4 regions of the Streptomyces sp. NPDC096310 genome follow, and region 4 is predicted to be linked to each of the others. Evidence: riboswitches for the same ligand, from Rfam matches in the RefSeq annotation. Region 4 holds a riboswitch; each other region holds the start of a gene.
What was found. A riboswitch is a leader RNA that binds a small molecule or an ion and turns the genes downstream of it on or off. The one in region 4 is predicted to bind cobalamin.

Region 1 (4,083 bases), on a different contig from region 4:
CGTGGATCATCCGCACCGCGACCTGGGAGACATCGGCGGGCAGCCCGGCGAGGTCCGCCTCGGCACGGATCGTGGCGAACGACTGGCGGTATATCGCCGCGCCGTCCTTCTCATAGTCGAACACTGTGGTCTCGCTCATCTCGTCACGTCGTCACGACTGCGTTGTCTTCACGTTCTCGTCCCGTCCCGCGTGTGTACGGAGACGGTGTAGCGGCCCTCGCCGGTCGCGACCATGTCCACCCGTTCGCCCTGCGGATGACCGCAGCGCCGCGCGCACCCCGACCAGTACACGGGCAGCCCGGTCCGGTCGCTGTGCCGGTCACTGTCCTGATCCAGGTCCGCGGCGGGGGCGGTGGTCACGGACGCGGCGGCGTCCGCCCGTACGTCCGCGAGCGCCTTGGCGCACCCGGGCCGCCCGGTGCAGGCGCCGACACCGAGCCAGGGGGAGCCGGGCTCGGTGACCAGGCCGGCGGTACGGAGGCGCCCGAGGAGACCGGCGGCGTCGTCCGGGGCCAGGCCGGGAACGATCACCCCGCGCCAGGGAGTCAGCCGCAGGCCGCCGCCCCCGTACAGCAGATGCCGCCACTGCGCCACGCTCAGCCGCCCCAGCCGGGGGTACGCGGAGAGCGCGACCGTCCCGTCGGGGGAGGGGATCAGCCCGGGGACGGGCACCCGTGCGCCCTCCCGCGTCTCCTCCGCATCCCCCGTCAGGTCCCCCGCCGAGTCCCCCGTCGGGACTCCCGCCAAGTCCCCTGTCAGGACCGTGATCCCGGCCGCCGTCAGGCGCTCCGTCACCGCGGCGGGCAGCCCGCGGGCCACCACGGCGGGCAAGTCCCGTACGCGCCAGGCGCCCGTGCCGCTCGCCTCCGCCGCCGTGCGGAAGGTCTCCGCCGCCAGCAGGGCCGCGCGCGGGGCGTCGGCGGCCGGGACGCGTACCGCCCGTACCGGCTGGTCTCCGAACGGCGGGTGATTCATACCGATCTGTACCGTTGCCGTGCCGTCCCGCCGTGCGAGCAACGTCACATCCGCGCCCAGCGTCGCCACATCGCCCCGGCCGTCGTCCAGCGCGAACAGGAAGCGCCCGGAAAGCTCCGCCGCCGCCTCGCTCGCGCACAGCAGCCCGTCCAGCCGCCGGGCCCACGACGGCACGTCCCCGGCGCCGAGTCCGTCGAGTCCGGCCAGCGGTGAGGCGACGATGTTCCGGACCCGCTCGTGCTCCTCCGACGGCAGCAGATCCGCCTCGTGCAGCAGCGCCGCCAGCTCACCGCCGCAGCTCGCGCCGAGCCCCCGGAGCTGGACATTGCCCCGGGACGTGAGGTCCAGACGACCGTCGCCCAGACGCTCCGCCGCATCCGCCAGGGCGAGCGCCTGACGGTGCGTCAACAGCCCTGCGGGCAGCCGGAGTCTGGCCAGGAACCCGTCGTCGGCACGGTGCAGCCGCAGCGCGCCGGGGCAGGCGTCACCCCGTTCCCGTACGACATCGCGCACCGCGCCCCCGACCGGAGCGCGCGCGGCGGCTTCGTCCCGGTTCACGGGTGTTGGCGAGGTGGGCGGCATGGCCGCGAGCATACCCACGTGGCCCCCGCCCGCCCCCTCCTCGTCCGCCGCCCCGACGAGGCGCCCTCCCCCGCCCGTGACCTCAGCACTTACTATGCAGACGGCGGGCCCGTCAGGCCCGTCACACGCCAGTGACGGCGTCATGGGGAGGAAGCCCGGTGCGAACCCGGCGCGGTCCCGCCACTGTGAACCCGACAGCTCCGGCCGTCGGGTGAGCCAGGAACTCCCGCCGTCCTCCACACCCGCCCGGGGCGCGGACCCCGAGGAAGGCCAGACGCCGCATGCTTCTGCTCCTGTCGACGTCCGACACCGATCTGCTCAGCGCCCGCGCCGCCAACGCGGCGGACGGCCCGGTCCCGTACCGGTTCGCCAACCCGGCCCGGCTCGCGCTCGACGAACTGCCCGCGCTGCTGGAGGGCGCCGACCTCGTCGTCGTACGGCTCCTCGGCGGTCTGCGCGCCTGGCAGGACGGCATCGACGCCCTCCTCGCCCGGGACATCCCCGTCGTCGTCCTCACCGGCGAACAGGCGCCCGACGCACAGCTCATGGAGGCGTCCACCGTCCCCATCGGGATCGCCGCCGAGGCGCACGCCTATCTCGCCCACGGCGGGCCCGCCAACCTGGACCAGCTCGCGCGGTTCCTCTCCGACACCGTCCTGCTGACCGGCCACGGCTTCGAGCCGCCCGCCGCCGCGCCCACCTGGGGACGGCTGGAGCGCAAGGTCAGGCCGCCGCGCTTCGGCCGGCCAGGCCATTCCGTGGCCGAGGTGGCCCCGACCGTCGCGGTCCTCTACTACCGCGCGCACCACATGAGCGGCAACACCGCCTTCGTCGAGACGCTGTGCTCGGCGATCGAGGACGCCGGGGCCCGGCCCCTGCCGCTCTTCGTCTCGTCCCTGCGCGCCCCCGAGCCGGAGCTGCTGGCCGCCCTCGGCGAGGCGCATGCCATCGTCACCACCGTGCTCGCCGCCGGGGGCACCAAGCCCGCCCAGGCGTCGGCGGGCGGCGACGACGAGGCGTGGGACGCGGGCGCGCTCGCCGCACTCGACGTACCGATCCTCCAGGCCCTCTGCCTCACCAGCAGCCGCGCTGCCTGGGAGGAGAGCGACGAGGGGCTGACGCCGCTCGACGCGGCCTCGCAGGTCGCCGTACCGGAGTTCGACGGCCGGCTGATCACCGTCCCGTTCTCCTTCAAGGAGATCGACGAGGACGGACTGCCCGCCTACGTACCCGACCCCGAGCGGGCCGCGCGCGTCGCCGGGATCGCCGTACGCCACGCCTCGCTCGCCCACCGTACGAACGCCGAGAAGCGCGTCGCGCTGGTCCTCTCCGCGTACCCCACCAAGCACTCCCGCATCGGCAACGCCGTCGGCCTCGACACCCCCGCCAGCGCCGTCGCGCTGCTGCGCCGGCTGGTCGCCGAGGGATACGACTTCGGTACGGAGGCGGACGAGCCCGTGCCCGGTCTGGAGTCCGGCGACGGCGACGAGCTGATCCGCGCGCTCATCGACGCGGGCGGCCACGACCAGGAATGGCTCACCGAGGAGCAGCTCGCCCGCAACCCCGTCCGTATACCGGCGGCCGACTACCGGCGCTGGTACGAACTGCTCCCCGCCGGTCTGCGGGCCTCCGTCGAGCGGCACTGGGGGCCGCCGCCCGGCGAGATGTTCCTCGACCGCAGCCGCGTCGGCGCGGGCGGCGACCCGGACGGCGACATCGTGCTCGCCGCCCTGCGGCGCGGCAATCTGCTGATCCTCATCCAGCCGCCGCGCGGCTTCGGCGAGAATCCGATCGCGATCTACCACGACCCCGATCTGCCGCCCTCGCACCACTACCTGGCCGCGTACCGCTGGATCCAGGCGGCCGAGCACGACGGCGGTTTCGGCGCCGACGCCATGATCCACCTGGGCAAGCACGGCAACCTGGAGTGGCTGCCCGGCAAGAACGCCGGGATGTCCGCGTCCTGCGCGCCGGACGCCGCGCTCGGTGACCTGCCGCTGATCTACCCGTTCCTCGTCAACGACCCGGGCGAGGGCACACAGGCGAAGCGGCGCGTGCACGCCACGCTCGTGGACCACCTCGTACCGCCGATGGCGCGCGCCGAGTCGTACGGCGACATCGCGCGCCTGGAGCAACTGCTCGACGAGTACGCGGCGATCTCCTCCATGGACCCGGCCAAGCTGCCCGCGATCCGCGCCCAGATCTGGACGCTGATCCAGGCCGCCAAGCTCGACCACGACCTCGGGCTCGAAGCGCGCCCCGAAGACGACGGGTTCGACGACTTCCTGCTGCACGTCGACGGCTGGCTCTGCGAGGTCAAGGACGCGCAGATCCGCGACGGACTCCATGTCCTCGGCGGCGCCCCGGCCGGCGAGGCCCGCGTCAACCTCGTCCTCGCCATCCTCCGCGCCCGGCAGATCTGGGGCGGTACGTCGTCCCTGCCAGGACTGCGCGAAGCCCTCGGCCTCGACGAGTCGGCCGCCACCCGCACCGCCGCCGACGACGCGGAGGAGCGGGCCCGCGCGC
Region 2 (4,083 bases), on a different contig from region 4:
GTTGCTGCGGCAGTTCCACGGCTCCGCGCCCGCGCCCCGCAAGCCGGACACCGCGCTCTCCGAACGGGAGAAGGACCTGGTGCGTCTGGTGGCGAGGGGGCTGACCAACGCGGAGATCGCCACCGAACTCTCCATCTCGGTGGGCACGGTGAAGACCCATCTCGGCAACGTGCAGATCAAACTGCCCGCCCGCAACCGGGTGGAGATCGCCGCCTGGGCCTGGGAGTCCGGCCTGGTCGGCGGGAGACGGTGAGCCGCGTGCGGGCGACGCGGGGGCCGGGGCGCCCGTAGGCACCCCGGCCTTCTGTCCGCTCCTCGGTCAGGACGCGGGGAGTTCGCCGCGGACCGTACGGGCGGCGGTGACCAGGTTCTCCAGGGAGGCCATGGTCTCGGGCCAGCCGCGGGTCTTCAGGCCGCAGTCCGGGTTGACCCACAGCCGGTCGGCGGGGATGGCCTTGAGGCCGGCCCGCAGCAGATCGGCGGCTTCCCGTGCGCTCGGTACGCGCGGGGAGTGGATGTCGTACACGCCGGGTCCGGCCTCGCGCGGGTAGCCGTGGGCGGCGAGTTCGTGGGCGACCTGCATATGGGAGCGGGCGGCCTCCAGGCTGATGACGTCGGCGTCGAGGTCGTCGATGGCCTGGACGATGTCGCCGAACTCGGCGTAGCACATGTGCGTGTGGATCTGGGTGTCCGGGAGCACGCCGCTGGTGGTGAGGCGGAAGGACTCGGTCGCCCAGTCCAGGTAGGCGGCGCGGCCGGCGGCGCGCAGGGGCAGGGTCTCGCGCAGGGCCGGTTCGTCGACCTGGATCACCGAGGCGCCGCCTGCCTCCAGATCGGCGACCTCGTCGCGCAGGGCGAGGGCGACCTGGCGGGCGGTGTCGCCGAGCGGCTGGTCGTCGCGGACGAAGGACCAGGCGAGCATGGTGACGGGGCCGGTGAGCATGCCCTTGACCGGGCGTGACGTGAGCGACTGGGCGTACGTCGTCCAGCGCACCGTCATGGGTCCGGGGCGGGAGATGTCCCCGGCCAGTACCGGCGGACGGACATAGCGGGTGCCGTAGGACTGCACCCAGCCGTGCCGCGTGACGAGATAGCCGGTGAGCTGCTCGGCGAAGTACTGCACCATGTCGTTGCGCTCGGGCTCACCGTGGACCAGGACATCGATCCCGGCCTTCTCCTGGAAGGCGATGACCTCCTGGATCTCGGCCTTGATGCGCTCCTCGTACCCGGCGGTGTCGATCCGGCCGGCCCGCAGGTCGGCGCGGGCGGTGCGCAGCTCGTCGGTCTGCGGGAACGAGCCGATGGTGGTCGTCGGCAGCAGCGGCAGTCCCAGGTGGGCGCGGTGCGCGGCGGCCCGCTCCGGGTACGGCTGGGCGCGGCGGCCGTCGGCGTCGGTGACGGCGGCGGTCCTGGCCCGTACGGCCGGGTCGTGGGTGAGGGGGGAATCCGTACGGGAGGCGAGGTCGGCCCGGTTGTCGGCCAGCTCGGCGGTGATGGCGCCGGTGCCCTGGGCCAGCCCCTTCGCCAGGGTGACGATCTCGGCGGTCTTCTGCCGGGCGAAGGCGAGCCAGCGCAGCACCCGCGGGTCGATGTCCCGTTCGGCCGCGGTGTCGAGCGGGACGTGCAGGAGGGAGCAGGAGGCGGCCACATCGACCCGGGCGGCCAGACCGAGGAGGGTGGCGAGGGTCGCGAGGGACTTCTCGTAGTCGTTGATCCAGATGTTGCGGCCGTTGACGACGCCCGCGACGAGCCGCTTGCCGGGGAGTCCGCCCGCGGCGGCGAGGTCGTCGAGGTTGGCCGCGGCGGCGTCGGTGAAGTCCAGCGCCAGCCCCTCGACGGGGGCCTTCGCCAGGACGGGCAGCGCGTCGCCGAGCCGGTCGAAGTACGAGGCCACCAGCAGCTGGGGCCGGTCGGTGCGGTTGCCGAGGTCGCGGTAGGCGCGGGCGGCGGCGTCCAGCTCGGCGCGCGTACGGTCCTGGACCAGCGCGGGCTCGTCGAGCTGTACCCACGCGGCGCCGGCCGCGCGCAGATCGGCGAGGACCTCCGCGTAGACGGGCAGCAGCCGGTCCAGCAGCGTCAGCGGCTCGAATCCGGCGGGCACGCCGGGGGCGGGCTTGGAGAGCAGGAGATAGGTGACGGGGCCGACCAGGACCGGGCGGGCGGTGTGCCCCAGCGTCAGTGCCTCGGTCAGCTCGGCGACCTGCCGGGTGGAGTCGGCGGTGAAGACGGTGTCGGGGCCGAGTTCGGGGACGAGGTAGTGGTAGTTCGTGTCGAACCACTTGGTCATCTCCAGCGGCGCCACATCCTTGGTGCCGCGGGCCATCGCGAAGTAGCCGCCGAGTGCGTCGGCCGCGACGGCCGCCCGGTGCCGCTCGGGTACGGCGCCGACCATGACGCTGGTGTCCAGGACGTGGTCGTAGTACGAGAAGTCGCCGGTGGGCACCTCGTGGACTCCGGCGTCCGCCATCTGCCGCCAGTTGGCCCGGCGCAGACCGGCCGCCGTCTCCCGGAGGGCGCCGGCGGTGACGCGGCCCTTCCAGTACCCCTCGACGGCCTTCTTCAGTTCCCGGTTCTGGCCCTGGCGGGGGTAGCCGTACACGGTGGCCCGTGCTGCCGCGGCCGCGGACTGTGTCGTCACGGAAATCTCCTTCGCGAGATGACTCCTGAACATCCCGGGGACGGGACGTGGGCGCGAAAGGGTGACGAACCCGACGGTCGAGACGGCGCCTCGGGCGCGCTGGTCCGTCCGGTATGTACGCCGACCCGCCCACGAGGTCACCGGGATATCCGCACGCGATCGGTCGCGTACGGGCAACGGGCAGGTCTTCGGACTCGCGGGCACGTCTGCCGGGGCAGACACCTACTGGCCGTCGCTTCCCGGACCCTGTACGTCGGATCCAGTGCGTATGACGGCGGTCGTTCCCGCTCACCGCTGCGGGGCAGTCCCGGATTCCCACCGGGTTCCCTCTTACGACGCGTCTGCCTGGATGGCAGGGCGAACCAGCTACATCCGCCAGGCTAGAGCGTGGGCAACCCGCCGGACGAATGTGTTCACATTCCGGAATGTGAGGTGGATCACGAGCCCGGCGTCTCCGCGAAGATCCAGCGGTTGGCGGCCAGCGCGTCGTCCGGCTCGGGGAGCGGGCCGCGGCCGTGGAGGCGGGTGAAATCGAACGGCGAGCGGACCGAGACCGTCCAGCCCCGCCGGGCGAGCTCGGCGGCCGACGCGGGGCGCGGATCCGGGTCGAAGAGAGCCGGCAGATCGATGTCGATCCGCGCCTTCGTCGTGGTGTAGACGGGACTGGCGCGTACGTCCGCACCCTCCAGGTTCTTGATCTCGTACGCCAGTGTGCTCCCGGGCGCGCTCAGCCGGTCCACCGTCGCGATGAGATTCCGCTCGGCCGCCGCCGGGAGGTACAGCAGCAGCCCCTCGACGAGCCAGGCGGTCGGTACGGCCGGGTCGAGCCCCGCGGCGATCAGCGCGTCGGCCCAGTCGAACCGGAGATCGGCCGCGACCGGTCTGCGCTCGGCCACGGGGACGGCACCCGACCCGTCGAGTACGGCCTGCTTGAAGGCCAGCATCTCGGCGGTGTCGATCTCGTGGACCACACAGCCGGGCGGCCAGCCGAGCCGGAACGCCCGGGAGTCCAGCCCCGCGCCCAGCAGCACCACCTGGCGCACGCCCGTGTCCGCCGTACGGAGCAGATGGTCGTCCAGGACCCGGGTGCGCAGGGCGAAGTACCGGCCGAGGCGGCCCCAGAGCGGGTCGGCGTTCCCGCCGGGGACCTGGTCGGGGCGGACCGGCCAGCCGGCCGAGGCCGGTGCCGCCCGGACGAAGCGCTCCGCGAACTCGTCCCGTGCCAGGGCGTCCGGGCGGTGGGTCTCGATGGCGCGGGCGGCGGCCACCATGAGGGCGGTCCTGCCCACGCCCCCGGCCACCCCGAGGGCCGGCTCCGGTGCCGTACCGGCGGCGGGCGGGGTCACCGGAACAGGCCCGCGGTCAGGTGGTCCCCGGGGATACCGGCCTTCTCGGGGCGGTAGAAGTCCCTGATGGCGTCCGCCCAGATGTCCACCGCGACACGG
Region 3 (4,083 bases), on a different contig from region 4:
CCGTCGGCGCCGATCCCGACCACGGTCACCGGCAGAGACAGAGACAGGGGCAGTGGGTTATCAGGGGGCGGGACACTCACTGCCGTACACCTCTGAACTGGGAGAAGACCGACCCCGCACTCTACTGTCCGCCCGCCCGCGGCCCCGCGACGGGTGCCCCCGCGCCAGGGGCCGCGGCCTCTTCGTTCACGTTCGTCCACGGCGGGGATCGTACTGATGTCATTTCATCCGGTGAGTGAGCGTTCACTTACCGGGGTAAGGGTCCACCCACACCACAAGAAGGCCAAAACGGCACGAAGATGGATAAGGCGGGAATCGAAGAAGGCTGACGAGGAAGGGAGAGGTCATGAATCTCGCGGTGCTCGGTGCGTCCGGCGGCGTCGGACGGCAGATCGTCCTCCACGCCCTGGCGGACGGTCACAGAGTGAAGGCCGGGGTACGGGACCCGGCCCGGCTGGATCTGACGGACGCGCACCTCACGGTCCTGCGCGCGGACGCGCTCGACGCGGGCTCGGTGGGGGACGTCGTCGAAGGCGTCGACACGGTGCTCTCCGGTGTGGGCCCCGCCGCCCGCCACGACCCGCTCAGGCCCGCGTCCACCTCGGCGCGGGCGCTGGTCGCGGCGATGTCGGCGGCCGGGGTGCGGCGCCTCGTCGTGGTGAGCGCGGCGCCGCTGAACCGTACGGGTGTGGCGCAGACATGGCTCGCACACCGGGTGATCACGCCCATGATGTGGGTGATCCTCAGGGAGGTGTACACGGACCTGGAGCTGATGGAACGGACCCTGGCCGACAGCGACCTCGACTGGACGTCGGTACGGCCGCCCCGGCTGACGAACGGCGCGGGCCGAGGCATCTACCGGCACGCGATCGACGCGGGCCCGCCCGGCAACCGCATCGCCCGCGCCGATGTCGCCCGCGCCATGCTCGACTTCATGGCGGCGCCGGAGACGGTACGCCACGTGGTGGGCGTCAGCGAGTGACCTCCCCCATGGTCCCGGCCCCCGAGGCCCCGGTCCCCGAGGTCCCCACGGTCCCGGCGGCCGGCGCGGGGACGGCAGCCGCCCGCGGCCGGAGCGCGCGCTCGGCCAGTACGCCGAAGATCAGCCCGAAGGCCGTCCACAGCAGCGCCTGCACACCGAGCGACGCGAGCCTGAACTCCCACAGCAGCGCGGCGGGGAAGGACGCGGGAACGGCGTCGGTGTTGCCGGGCAGCACCAGACAGGCGACGGCCACCACGGCCACGTAACCGCCACCGGCGGCGAGCGACGCGTTCCAGTTGCCGAGCCGGGGCGCCAGCCGTCGGCCCGCGATGACGGCGATGACCGCCAGCAACACGCTGAGCAGGATCATCAGGAAGAACAGCGTGGTGCGTCTGCCGATGGTGTCCGGGCTGCCGACGGCGGGCGGCGCCGCCGGATACTTCAGGAACGGCACCAGACAGACGGTCGTGAAGGCGGCGCCCGCGACCAGCGCCGCGGTCGCCCGTGGACCGAACCGGCCGATCCTGCCCAGGCTCACGGCGAAGACCAGCGAGGCGATACCGCCCAGGGCCACCCCGTACACCAGTACACCGGTGGCGAGTCCGAACGTCGACTGGACGGGCCTGCTGACCAGTTCCTCTTCCTCCTCCCCGGCCGCGCCGGAGTCCGGTGCCGCGCCGTGGTGATGCGCCGGGGCGGACCGGGCCTCCTCCTGGGCGATGGAGTCCCGTACGGACGGCTCACCCGCGAAGTAGGCCAGCGCGAAGGCGAGAAGCCCGGCCAGCACGCCCGCGACCATGCCGCGGACCAGGATGATTCTGACGGTGGAGGCATGCATGCGCGTATATCTCCGTAATCTCCGTGCTCCGTGATCGCCGTCAGGTCAGTGGCAGGGGAAACCGAGCAGATGACGGCCGTCGTGCACCCACTCGTGCACACCGGAACCGGAGATCACCGACGTCGCGCCCTGTTCGGCGCCGACGAAGTAGAGCAGCACCAGCATCAGGGTGCCGACGAAGACCGCCCACGGCAGAACGGCGCGCAGCGGAAGCGGAGCCGGTACGGCGACGGTGGACGAGGTGGGCGCGACGGCCGCGTTCGCAGACGCTATGGACTGAGCCATGGCAGATCCTCCTTGGGGAACTCGCGTCCCGTTTCATGGAGCTCGAACGACGGCCTTCGGGTCTGACTCACCGGGCCCCCGCCGCATGGCACGCGGCCGGCACCCGGCATACAGTGGCGCGACCGTGCCGGAATCTCACCGGACTTCCGTCTCGCCGTCGTGGATATCGACGTGAAGGTACCGCGAACCGGCAGACGGGCCAAGGGGGCCCTTGCCATGACGATCCGCGTGCTGCTCATCTCACCCGCCATGGGACCGGCCCTGCGCGCGGCCCGCTTCGGCGAGGAACCACCGGAAGTCCGGCGGCCCGAGGCGCCCGGGGACGGCCCCGGGTACGACGGCCCCGCGGACACCCCCGGGAACGCCCCCGGCGCGGTGGGCGACCCCGGGGCCGGGCAGGACAGCGCGGTGGACACCGCCGGGGTACGTCAGACCGAGGCCGTACGGGAGGACTTCCTCCGCGGCGCCCGTACCGCCGCCGTGTACGTCTCGCCCTCGCCCCGCTGCCGTACGACCGCCCGCCTGCTCGGCCTGGACGCGCGGCCGCTGCCCGACCTCGCGCCCTGGGCGATGGGCCGCTGGCGGGGCAGGACCCTCGACGAGGTCGCCGCCGCGGAACCGCGGGCGGTGAGCGCCTGGCTCGCCGACCCCGCCGCCGCGCCGCACGGCGGTGAGTCCCTGCTCGCGCTCCAGGCCCGCGTCGGCCGCTGGCTCGACGCGCTGGGGCAGAACACCCCCCGGGTGGTCGCCGTGGCCGAGCCGGACATCGTCCGCGCCGCCACCGTCCACGCGCTCGGCACGGCCGCCGGAACGTTCTGGCGGTTCGACGTACGGCCGCTCACCGCCACCGAGTTCACCGGACGGGACGGCCGCTGGAACCTGCTCAGCGGCCGTCCGCTCGCCGGCGAAGGCACCGGAGAGGAAATCTGAGAATCAGCCGCGGCCCTTGGCTCGGTCCAGCGCGGCCACCCCCACGGCCGCCAGGCCGACCTGGATGATCAGCTCGATCCAGTCGAAGCCTTTGGTGTCCGCGACGCCGAACGCCGCCGCGATGAACGTACCGACGAGCGCCGCGACGATACCGACGCCGATGGTCCACAGCACCCCGATGCGCTGGCGCCCGGGCACCACGAGCCGGCCGAGCACACCGATGACGATGCCGACGACGACGGCAACGAAAATGCCGGATATCTCCATGTCCCCTCCTCTTCGCCCACTTACTGTCGAAAGTGGTACTCGCCGACCGTGTGCCCGCCCTGCGGACGCCGAATCCTTGCCGCCACCCACAAGGCCCTGAAGACCCGCACGCCCCACCGGGGGCCCGCAGGCCGGCCAGGCCCGCCGAGGCCTACCGCTGCGGCGTCCAGCCCGGGCCGCGCCCCGTCAGCGCCAGCAGCACATCGAACGGAGCGGCGCCCTCCGCCACCGGCTCCCCGGACATCCCCATCCGCCGGGCCGTCGGCGCCAGCGCCCCGAACTCCGCCACCAGCACCCCGACGAGCGCCGCCTCCGGCTCGTACGGCTGGCCCGTCGCCCGCGCCAGGTCCCACGCGTGCACCGTCAGGTCCCTCGGCACCATCGAGCCGACCGTCCTGGCCGGCAGCCCCGTCGCCCCCGACGTGCCCTCCTCGGCACCCGGCGCGCCCCACGCGGCCCTGCGCGCCATGCCCTCGTCGACCGGATCAGGACGGACCCCGCGATCCGGCCCCTCGCCCGCCCCACCGACGAGGCCCGCGCTCGCCGCCGACCTCGGCTACAGCGACCAGGCCCATCCCGTCCGGGACTTCACGGCGACGGTAGGCGTCCCACCCACGGCGTACGCCCGCACCGGGCCCCGGGAAATCCCTGGCCCGCCCGGCCGTGCGGTGACATCCTGACGGCGTGAACGGACCGGAGATCCACATCACCTTCGCCCCCGAACTGCGCCTCTTCGTCCCGGCCGAGCGACGTGAGGGGCGTACCGCCCTGCGCACCGACG
Region 4 (4,083 bases):
GTCGGCCGCGCGAGAGTCTTCTCCCGCTCGAACCTGACCCGTACGGGCAGCAGTCCGAGCCCGGCCACCTCACCCGCCCGGGACTCCACCTTGTCGTCGATCCGCTCGCCGAGGATCTGGTAGCCGCCGCAGATCCCCAGCACGGGACGGCCCTCGGCGGCCCGCAGGGCCAGCGCGTCGGCCAGCCCCCGCTCCCGCAGCCACGCCAGCGCCCGGACCGTGCCGCGCGTACCCGGCACGATCACCAGATCCGCGTCGGCCAGCTCCTCGGGACGGTCCACGAACCGCACCACGACACCGGGCTCCGCCGCCAGCGCGTCCACATCGGTGAAGTTCGACATCAGCGGCAGGGCGCAGACCGCCACCCGCAGCACGTCCGCGCCGTACGGGGGAGCCACCACCGACTCACGGGCGCCACCGCGCGGCGAGACCCGCAGGCCGTCCTCCTCGTCGATCCCCAGACCGTGCCGGAAGGGCAGCACGCCGAGCGTCGCCCGCCCGGTCAGCCCGCGCAGCATGTCGAGCCCCGGCTCCAGCAGCGAGACATCGCCCCGGAACTTGTTGACGAGATACCCGGCGACCAGCGCCTGGTCCTCCGGGCTCAGCAGCGCGGTCGTCCCGAAGAAGGAGGCGAAGACCCCGCCCCGGTCGATGTCCCCGACCACGACCACCGGCAGCCGCGCGGCCCGCGCGATCCCCATGTTCACGATGTCGGTACGGCGCAGATTGATCTCGGCCGGGCTGCCCGCGCCCTCACAGATCACGGCGTCGTACGTGGACCGCAGCTCCTGGAGGCACGCCAGCACGGGTTCGAGCAGCGCTTCCTGCCGGCCGCCGTGGTAGCCGCGGGCGCTCAGCTCCCCGACCGGCTTGCCCATCAGCACCACCTGGCTGCTGCGGTCGCTGCCCGGCTTCAGCAGCACGGGGTTCATCAGCGCGGTCGGCTCCACCCGCGCGGCCCGCGCCTGCATCGCCTGGGCGCGCCCGATCTCCGCGCCCTCGCGCGTCACGAACGAGTTCAGCGACATGTTCTGGCCCTTGAACGGCGCGACCTTCACACCCCGGCGCGCCAGCCAGCGGCAGATCCCCGCCGTGACGACGCTCTTGCCCGCGTCGGAGGTCGTACCGGCGATCAGCAGCCCTCCGCCGAGCCCCGTGCCCCCGCTGTTCCGGCTCATCCGCGCCTCCTGGTGGTGAGGGCCGCGCGCACCGCGCCGTACCCGAGGCGGCCCGTGACACAGGCCGCGAGAGCGAGCACGTTGACCCGGCGGGCCAGCCGCACGGCGCGCTCGATGTCCTGGACCCCGACCGGGCGCCCCGTGCCGTTCAGGACGGGGCGGTGCTCCACGCGCCCGCCGTACGCGAGCGTTCCGCCGAGCCGTACCCCCAGCGCCCCGGCGAACGAGGCCTCCACCGGCCCCGCGTTGGGGCTCGGATGGCGGTGCGCGTCCTGCCGTACGGCCCGCAGCGCACCGCGCCTGTCCTCTCCGGCGGCGACGGCCAGCGCGGCGGTCAGCCGGGCCCCCGGCCACCCCACGACATCGTCGAGCCGGGCCGACGCCCAGCCGAACCGGCGGTAACGCTCGCTCTTGTGACCCACCATCGCGTCCAGTGTGTTCACGGCCCGGAACCCGGCGAGCCCCGGCGCCCCGGCGACCGCGCCCCACACCAGGGCGCCCACGACGGCGTCGGAGGTGTTCTCGGCGACGGACTCCACGACGGCGCGCGCGATCTGCGCCTCGTCCAGGGAGTACGGGTCACGCCCGCACAGATGCGGCAGGCGCCGCCGGGCGGCTTCGAGGTCCCCGGCGGCCAGCGCGGCGCCGACGGCCCGCGCCTCGCGGCCCAGCGAGGCGCCCCCGACCACGGCCCAGGTGGCGGTGGCGGTCAGCGCCACGGAGGCGGCGGGGCTGCGGCGTACCGCGGTGGCGGCCAGTGCCGCGGCCCCGGCGGCGCCTCCGGCGCACAGCGCGGTGTGCAGCGCACCCCAGCCGCGGTGGTCGCGCCACAGCGCGCGTTCGACGGCCCCGGCGGCCCGCCCGAAGGCGGCCACCGGATGTCCCCGGCGCGGATCGCCGAACAGCCGGTCGCCCAGCAGGCCGAGGGTGGCGCCGTACGCGAAGACCCGCTCGGCGGCAGGGGCGGCTGAACCGCCGCGCGCGGCAAAACCGCAGCCAGGCATGGCGAAGTGTCCTCACTCAGGGTCCGCGCCCCGGTTCGACGTTCGGAGTACGACGGCGAGAGTTCCTGGCTCCTGGAGGCGAGGCTCACAGTGACAGTGGCGGGACCGCGCCGGATTCGCACCGGCTTCCTCTGCTGCCGTCGTCAATGGCCCCGGAAGTCCACCACGCTCCGCAACACCCGTCAACTCATCCTTGACCTGCGGCGGGACAGTGTGCGGAGCCCCACATCGGGCCGGTCGGCCGATGCGGGGCTCCTGGGGGCGTGCTCGTGGGCTCAGGCCACGATGAGACTGATCCCGTACGCGACGGCCCCGGCGCAGAGCGCGAAGCACAGGCAGGCGCCGGCGCGGGCCGCGAGCGGCGCGGGGCCGGTGGCGGGGGTGGAGGCGGCGGCCGAGGTGCCGGCCGGTCCTGGCGCGGCCGTGGAGCCGCGCTTGGCGAGGCCCACGATGCCCAGGGTGAACAGGCCCACGAGGCCGACGGTCGCCACGAGGCTGACGCCGAAGACGGAGCCGAGTGCTGCCCAGTCGATGTTCATACGGTCGCTTCCTTACACCGTGGCGGGGCGGGCCGGCTCACCGGTCTGGCCCGGGGTGGTGGCCGCGGGGGCCGGGATGGTGGTCGAGAGGTCCTGGTCGGCGGCGCCCGCCGGCGGAGGCGGGGTGACGGCCGCCATGGCGGTGGTGACCACTCCGGCCGGCTCGGCGGCGAGGCCGGTGCCCGCGGCGGGCTCGGCGGTGACGTTGGTGTGGTCGACCGGGCGGCGGCGCGAGGCGAGCCAGATCCCGGCGGAGCCCGCGACCAGCAGCACCGCGACGACGGCGATGCCCCAGGTGCCCTGGCCGGTCAGGAACTCGGCGCCGGCGGCGACCAGTCCCGCGGCCGGCAGCGTCAGCCCCCAGGCGACGAACATCCGGGTGGCGGTGGACCAGCGCACCACGCCGCCCTTGCGGCCGAGCCCCGCGCCCATCACGGCGCCGGAGCAGGACTGCGTGGTGGAGAGCGAGAAGCCCAGGTGCGAGGAGGCCAGGATGACGGTGGCTGCGCTGGTCTGGGCGGCGAAGCCCTGCTGCGGCTGGAGGTCGGTGAGGCCGGTGCCCATGGTGCGGATGATGCGCCAGCCGCCGAGGTACGTGCCGAGCGCGATCGCGATGCCCGCGGAGACGATCACCCACAGGGGCGGGTTGGAGCCGGGGGCGAGGACACCACCGGTGACCAGGGCGAGCGTGATGACGCCCATGGTCTTCTGCGCGTCGTTGGTGCCGTGGGCGAGCGAGACGAGCCCGGCGGAGGCGATCTGCCCGGCCCGGTAGCCCTTGGCGGTGGCCTTGTCGTCCGTACCGCGGCCGATCCGGTACGTCAGCCTCGTCGCCAGCAGGGCGGCGAGCCCGGCGACCACGGGGGCGGCGAGCGCGGGGATCAGGACCTTGGTGATGACGACCCCGCCGTTGACGCCGGAGGCGCCGACGGACATCAGGGTGGCGCCGATCAGGCCGCCGAAGAGCGCGTGGGAGGAGCTGGACGGGAGTCCGAGCAGCCAGGTGAGGAGATTCCACAGGATGGCGCCGACGAGCGCCGCGAAGATCACTTCTGTTCTGATGCCCCGCTCGTTGATGAGCCCGCCGGAGATCGTCTTGGCGACCTCCACGGACAGGAACGCGCCGACGAGATTCAGGACCGCGGACATGCCCACCGCGACCTTGGGCTTCAGAGCGCCGGTCGAGATGGTCGTCGCCATCGCGTTGGCGGTGTCGTGGAAACCGTTCGTGAAATCGAACACGAGAGCTGTCACGATCACGATCGCGAGCAGCAGCGTGATGTGTTCCATTGACCCAGGACCCAGGCAATCGTTCGACGTCGGTGGCCTCGGTGAACGTAAGGAGTCAGAGTGAACGGAAGA

Region 1: it holds a riboswitch for cobalamin, as region 4 does, so the genes downstream of both, cobN (cobaltochelatase subunit CobN) here and ACIQ7D_RS33035 (cobalamin biosynthesis protein) in region 4, are expected to answer to the same signal.
Region 2: it holds a riboswitch for cobalamin, as region 4 does, so the genes downstream of both, metE (5-methyltetrahydropteroyltriglutamate--homocysteine S-methyltransferase) here and ACIQ7D_RS33035 (cobalamin biosynthesis protein) in region 4, are expected to answer to the same signal.
Region 3: it holds a riboswitch for cobalamin, as region 4 does, so the genes downstream of both, ACIQ7D_RS34320 (CbtB-domain containing protein) here and ACIQ7D_RS33035 (cobalamin biosynthesis protein) in region 4, are expected to answer to the same signal.

What each region holds. Positions count from the first base shown of each region.
Region 1 is NZ_JBIWFO010000032.1:30,948-35,030, reverse strand. It holds gene ACIQ7D_RS34270 (precorrin-8X methylmutase) at 1-139, opposite strand, end outside; gene cobG (precorrin-3B synthase) at 169-1,557, opposite strand; cobalamin riboswitch at 1,644-1,804, shown strand; gene cobN (cobaltochelatase subunit CobN) at 1,839-4,083, shown strand, end outside.
Region 2 is NZ_JBIWFO010000007.1:134,613-138,695, forward strand. It holds gene ACIQ7D_RS16765 (response regulator) at 1-253, shown strand, start outside; gene metE (5-methyltetrahydropteroyltriglutamate--homocysteine S-methyltransferase) at 320-2,638, opposite strand; cobalamin riboswitch at 2,800-3,002, opposite strand; gene ACIQ7D_RS16775 (SAM-dependent methyltransferase) at 3,076-3,984, opposite strand; gene ACIQ7D_RS16780 (EF-hand domain-containing protein) at 3,981-4,083, opposite strand, start outside.
Region 3 is NZ_JBIWFO010000032.1:42,652-46,734, forward strand. It holds gene cbiE (precorrin-6y C5,15-methyltransferase (decarboxylating) subunit CbiE) at 1-29, opposite strand, end outside; gene ACIQ7D_RS34310 (NAD(P)-dependent oxidoreductase) at 347-982, shown strand; gene ACIQ7D_RS34315 (CbtA family protein) at 972-1,820, opposite strand; gene ACIQ7D_RS34320 (CbtB-domain containing protein) at 1,866-2,105, opposite strand; cobalamin riboswitch at 2,143-2,299, opposite strand; gene ACIQ7D_RS34325 (histidine phosphatase family protein) at 2,322-3,035, shown strand; gene ACIQ7D_RS34330 (GlsB/YeaQ/YmgE family stress response membrane protein) at 3,039-3,302, opposite strand; gene ACIQ7D_RS34335 (hypothetical protein) at 3,454-3,771, opposite strand; gene ACIQ7D_RS34340 (Mut7-C RNAse domain-containing protein) at 3,987-4,083, shown strand, end outside.
Region 4 is NZ_JBIWFO010000028.1:49,122-53,204, reverse strand. It holds gene ACIQ7D_RS33040 (cobyric acid synthase) at 1-1,178, opposite strand, end outside; gene ACIQ7D_RS33035 (cobalamin biosynthesis protein) at 1,175-2,182, opposite strand; cobalamin riboswitch at 2,219-2,339, opposite strand; gene ACIQ7D_RS33030 (hypothetical protein) at 2,458-2,721, opposite strand; gene ACIQ7D_RS33025 (anion permease) at 2,734-4,011, opposite strand.